Regions from separate parts of the Bacteroides nordii genome, predicted to be linked through region 1. Evidence: riboswitches for the same ligand, from Rfam matches in the RefSeq annotation. Region 1 holds a riboswitch; the other holds the start of a gene.
The links. Region 1 has a riboswitch for cobalamin ahead of accC (acetyl-CoA carboxylase biotin carboxylase subunit). Riboswitches for the same ligand answer to the same signal wherever they lie in the genome.
Positions count from the first base shown of each region.

Region 2: it holds a riboswitch for cobalamin, as region 1 does, so the genes downstream of both, K8P02_RS12475 (TonB-dependent receptor) here and accC (acetyl-CoA carboxylase biotin carboxylase subunit) in region 1, are expected to answer to the same signal.

Region 1 covers NZ_CP082886.1:3,290,242-3,293,460, reverse strand. Annotated here, with positions in the region: gene accC (acetyl-CoA carboxylase biotin carboxylase subunit) at 1-1,383, opposite strand, end outside; cobalamin riboswitch at 1,520-1,734, opposite strand; gene K8P02_RS13120 (cation:proton antiporter) at 1,908-3,219, shown strand, end outside.
Region 2 covers NZ_CP082886.1:3,098,537-3,101,755, forward strand. Annotated here, with positions in the region: gene K8P02_RS12470 (TolC family protein) at 1-371, shown strand, start outside; cobalamin riboswitch at 1,275-1,488, shown strand; gene K8P02_RS12475 (TonB-dependent receptor) at 1,619-3,219, shown strand, end outside.

The sequences.
Region 1 (3,219 bases):
CTTTTCAGAACGTTCGCTGGTGTGGGTGATACACTTTTGCAGTGCTTCGCCATTCTTTGCAATAAAACCGGTGTCATAATGCCCTTCTACAAAGTCGGCAGTATCCATGATACAACGCAGGTAACTGATGTTGTTTTTCACTCCTGTCAGTTTGTATTCGTGGAGTACCCGGCGCATGCGCTCAATGGCGTATTCGCGGGTGGTAGCCCATACAATCAGTTTACCAATCATCGGATCATAGTAGATAGGGATCTCATATCCTTCGTATACGTAGCTATCAATGCGTACACCGATGCCGTTTGGTTCAGTAATCTGTTTGATCACTCCCGGACTGGGCATGAAGTTCATTTCGGTGTCTTCTGCGCAGATACGACATTCAATGGCGTGTCCGCGTTGTTTGATATCCTCTTGTTTTAACTTCAACACCTGATTATCTGCTACTTTGATTTGCTCTTTTACCAGGTCTACTCCCACAACTTCCTCTGTAATCGGATGTTCTACTTGCAAGCGGGTATTCATTTCTAAGAAGTAGTAGTTGCGGTGTTTGTCTACCAGAAACTCAATTGTTCCTGCACCGATATAGTTGACGGCTTTGGCGGCAGCTACTGCCTTTTCGCCCATATCTTTGCGTAATTCGGGGGTTATAAATACCGAAGGACTTTCTTCTACGATTTTCTGGTTACGGCGTTGTACGGAACATTCACGTTCACATAGATGAATTACATTTCCGTGTTTATCACCCAGAATCTGAAATTCAATGTGATGTGGTTCCTCAACGAATTTCTCCAGATATACGGTATCGTCTCCAAATGAGGAGAGCGATTCGCTTTTGGCTGTAGTGTAGGCTTCTTCTACTTCATTAGCATTGTGGATCAGTCGCATCCCTTTTCCGCCACCGCCCATAGAAGCTTTCAGCATTACCGGATAGCCTATTTGGTTGCACAGTTCTACGGCTTCTTCCACGCTTTTCAGGTTTTCCTGCGTACCTGGAACTACCGGAACGCCCGCTTCAATCATTTTGATACGGGCAGCAATTTTATCTCCCATTGCCTCCATCGTTTCCGGATTCGGACCGATAAAGATGATCCCTTCTTCCTGGCAACGGCGGGCGAATGTGGCATTTTCCGATAAGAAGCCATATCCCGGATGTATGGCATCTGCATGGCACATCTTCGCCACTTCAAGGATCTTTTCTATATTCAGATAACTCTCTTTTGATGCGGCCGGACCGATGCAATAAGCTTCATCGGCATAGAGCACATGCTTTGCGGTGCGGTCTGCTTCTGAGAAAACAGCGATACTTGCTATTTCCATTTCCCGACAGGAGCGCATTACTCTCACGGCTATTTCTCCGCGATTGGCAACTAAGATTCTTTTTATCATATTCATTTCTCAATTAAATGCATATACGTATTAGTGCTTTTCCACCCTGTGGACACACTCCACCCGGTGAAAACACAGTATTTCTAAGATTTGGGGCTAAACGGCGATACTTTCTTTCCTAACCCACGAGGTGAGAAAGTATAAATTTTGACTGGCAGGTCTTCTGACTGACTCTCATCTTACAGGCCTTCCCGATGGATTTTTTACCTCCGTCAGTGGCGCGAATCTGGTTAATTTATAAGATGTTCTATAGAGCTTCACAGCAGCGGGACTGTCCGGGAGTTACACCCGATTCCCTTTTAATCTTCATCCGTTGACCACGGATTCCGAACCAAATCGTGCGCAAATATAGAGAATTATTGAATAGGACGAATCTTTTTTGCACGAAAGTTTACTTTTTGTGCAGTCTGAATAAAAAAGCAGGTGTAAAAGCCTGACAGTTGAAACACAATGCCCTCTTTTTTTGTTGTTTTAAATGAGGTACGTGACCTTATGCAAAATAAAAACCTATAAAAATACATTTCATGTCGCATTTACCAACTTTGATTGCCGACCTTGCACTGATATTGATATCCGCAAGTATTATAACTTTATTGTTTAAATGGTTAAAGCAACCTTTAGTTTTAGGCTATATTGTTGCCGGATTACTGGCTGGTCCTTATGTCCATATTTTCCCTACTGTAGGGGATATAGCAAATGTTAATATCTGGGCCGAAATAGGAGTTGTGTTTCTGCTTTTTGCTCTCGGTCTGGAGTTTAGTTTCAAGAAACTTATCAATGTGGGGTCAACAGCCTTTATCACGGCAACTACTGAAGTTATCAGTATGTTGCTGATAGGTTATATGGTGGGATATCTGCTGGGATGGGGTACCATGAATTCTATTTTTCTGGGTGGAATGCTGTCTATGTCATCCACTACCATTATTATCAAGGCTTTCGATGATTTAGGGTTGCGTAGCCAGCGGTTTACAGGTATTGTATTCGGTACACTGGTTGTGGAGGATCTGATTGCTATTCTGATGATGGTTCTTCTTTCTACGATGGCAGTAAGCAAAGATTTTGTGGGTGAAGAGTTGTTGGTAAGTGTGCTTAAGGTTGTTTTCTTCCTGATACTGTGGTTTCTTATCGGTATTTTTATCCTTCCGGCTTTCCTGAAAAAAGCAAAGAAGCTGATGAATAACGAAACACTTCTGATTGTTTCTCTCGGGCTTTGTTTGGGAATGGTAGTGCTGGCTACCTATACCGGATTCTCGGCAGCTTTAGGTGCGTTTATTATGGGTTCTATTTTAGCTGAAACGATTGAGGCGGAACATATTGAGCATATTATACAACCGGTGAAAGATCTCTTTGGAGCAATCTTCTTTGTGTCTGTCGGTATGTTGGTCAATCCGGCTGTATTGGTTGAATATGCCTGGCCGGTTATTATTATTACACTGGTCACCATTATCGGTAAAGCCATATTCTCTTCATTGGGTGTTCTTTTGTCGGGAGAGTCACTGAATATTTCCATCAAATCCGGGTTCAGTTTGGCACAAATCGGAGAATTCGCTTTTATCATTGCCGGCTTAGGTGTTTCTCTCAAAGTACTTGATCCGTTTATTTCTCCGATTATTGTGGCTGTATCTGTTATTACAACTTTCACTACTCCCTATTTTATTCGCCTGGCAAATCCTTTTGCCGAATGGCTTTATAAAGTATTACCACCCAAAGTTCAGGAAATGTTAGCTCGTTATGCTTCCGGTAAAAAGACTGTGAATCACGATAGTGATTGGAAGAAACTATTAAAAAACATTGTTGGCAGAGTCATTATTTATAGTGTATTGCTCACTGCTATCT
Region 2 (3,219 bases), 190 kb from region 1:
TGGGATTAAACGTGAACATTCCTGTTTTCCGCTGGGGCGCACGCTTCAAAACCAACCGCCAGCAGAAAGCATATATTGGTATTCAGAAGTTACAGCAAAGTTATGTGACAGATAATATCAGCGAAGAACTCTCAGCCGCTCTTACCAAACTAACGGAAACGGAACATCAAGTGACTACTGCACAAGAAACAATGGATTTGGCAGAAGAAAATCTCAGTCTGGCCACTTTCTCTTATAATGAAGGGAAAGCGAGTATGGTAGATGTTCTTTCGGCCCAGCTTTCATGGACGCAGGCACACTCAAATCTTATTAATGCACACCTTGCCGCTAAAATGGCAGTAGCCGAATACCAGAAGGTGATAAGCTATTAAGGTGCTTCCCGCACGGGGAGGTACGCCGGGCGATGGCTAATTGAAATGCAGAACGCAGATTTTCACAAAGGACAATAAGTATAAGATGAGGAACAACAGTCTTTTAATCTGCGATCATCCACGTTTCACCAAATAAAAAACTCTGTGCAAGTTCGATTCATTTCGAATTTATTTACGATTAGACGATTTACGATGTACGATTGGGATTACTCTTTTAAAAGCCTGTTTCAGCGCTGTCAGAGACAAAGTACTCCCAATCGTACATCGTAAATCGTCTAATCGTAAATAAATCCAGTTTTGAGCCTAATGGTGTTTGTCATTGCCATCCGTCTCTTTCTCCGGTATTGATAAAGCCCCCTCCCGTAGAGTAACGTATGAAGCCTCGGTATGTAACGTTGTTTTAGATGTACATGTAAAGCAGTAAAACATGTACATGTAAAGCTGTGAAACATGTACATCTAAAGCAGTGAAACATGTACATGTAAAACAATGCTGCTCACCGGGGAAAGGAACGTTCCTTTCTGAGAAAGACAAAGTACAACACCGGGCAAGGCTAACAATACCGTCTATGGGCACCTCCGCCATCGAAAAGATAGGGCCATCATCTTCGTTATTGTATGGTATTTCACCACAGAGTAACACGGAGTTCCACAGAGTCTAAATCTTTATTGAAACGCAGATGATTGCAGATTCCCGCAAAGGGAAACAAATCTAAGATAAAGAACTATAGTCTTTTAATCTGTGTTAATCCGCGTTTCATCAAATAAATAGTACTCTGTGGAACTCTGTGTTACTCTGTGGTGGTTTTTACTCATGTCCATACGTTTTGAATATATCTCGAGTCCTGCCTTCAGAACAAACAAATATTTCCTCCCTTCTCTTTCATTATTACCCAATTAATTTCTAACTTTGCCCCCGCATAGGTTCATCTTCTCCATGCATTCGGAGAAAATGATTAAAAGGGAATCAGGTGAGAATCCTGAACAGTCCCGTTGCTGTATGTTTCATTCAAGCGTAGTAAACACATACTTCATGCCACTGAAAGGCTTTAAGTCGATTGGGAAGGCGTTTACTTACGGAAACGAGTCAGAAGACCTGCCATGCAATACGTTCAATAGCTTTCGAGGACAAGCTATGGATTCAATCATCTGTACACGAGTGATGTGTCACAGAAATGATTATTCATACATAATTGGTACTCTTTAAAGCTATTTGATGGATAAAATAACTATCAAATAGATATATTAATGGGAAATACTACGTTTAAACGGTTCCTGTGTCTATGTGGAATGTGTACTTTAGTTTTGTCCATAAAGGCACAAAGCAAGCTGGACAGTATACAAAGACTGGATGAGGTAGTGGTTACAGCTAAAAAATATAAGGAAGTTATACCTGCACAAATTTTAAAAGGAGAAGAATTGCAGCGATTGAACAGCTTTTCAGTTGCAGACGCTATTCGTTATTTTTCTGGAGTACAAATAAAAGATTATGGTGGTGTAGGCGGACTCAAAACTATCAACATCCGTAGTATGGGGACCAACCATATGGGAGTTTATTATAACGGAATACAGTTAGGTAACGCACAGAACGGCCAAGTTGATTTAGGAAAATTTTCCCTCGACAATATCGAAGAAGTATCTTTGTATAACGGACAAAAAAGTGATATATTCCAATCCGCTCGGGAATTCGGTTCTGCCGGAAGTATTTATCTCACCACCCGCCATCCGAAATTCAATAATGGAGAAACAGCCCATATGATAGCCAAGCTAAAAGCTGGCTCTTACGGCCTTGTCAATCCTGCTATCCTTTACGAACATAAAATCAACGATAAAGTAAGTTCAAGTATCAGTGCCGAATGGATAAGTTCAAGTGGAAAATACAGTTTCCGGTACCGACGTGTTACTCCGGCAGGAGAGCTTGCTTATGACACCACCGCTGTCCGCCATAACAGCGATCTGGATGCCATGCGAATGGATATCGGATTATATGGAACATTCGACACAGGAAAATGGAGTGTTTTCGCTTACCATTATACTTCCGAACGAGGAGTTCCGGGAGCTATTGTGAATAATGTATGGAAACGGGGAGAACGATTATGGGATCGAAATTCGTTCGCACAAGGAACTTATCAACAAGATATCTTGCCTAAACTCAGCACCCGTGTCAATATTAAATACGCCTATGATTTTACACGTTATGTAAACAATGATATATTACTCAAACTAACTAACAATGTTTATAAGCAAAAAGAAATGTATCTGTCATGGGCTAACAAATATTCGCTTAATCCGAACTGGGACGTTTCTTTATCCTACGATTTTCAATGGAATGATTTAGAAGTATTCGACACCGCTAAAGATGTTAATATGGAACACATTTCCAACGCAGCTACCCGTGGGACTCATTGGCTATCACTTGCTACAGCATTTACTCTGGCAGACCGTTTAAAAATGCAAGCCAGTATTTTGGGGACTTTTGTTGACGAAAAAGCCCACCAAGTTGACAAAGCGCCTAATAAAAAGAAACTCACTCCCGGTTTGTTCCTCTCCTATCAACCATTCAAAAAACACGAATTGATATTCAGAGCTTTTTATAAAACAGCTTACCGTATGCCCACATTTAATGACCTCTATTACACGGACATGGGAAATGCTGCTTTACGTCCTGAAACAGTAACTCAATATAATGTGGGAATAACTTATGAACTCACCCGTAAAAATAAAACATTTAACTATTTCCGTATCGGAGCAGATGCCTACTATAATTATGTAACAGACAAAATTATATCATGGCCTCAAGGACCGCAATTCCGTTGGACAACTCTCAATTTAGGCAAAGTAGACATTCG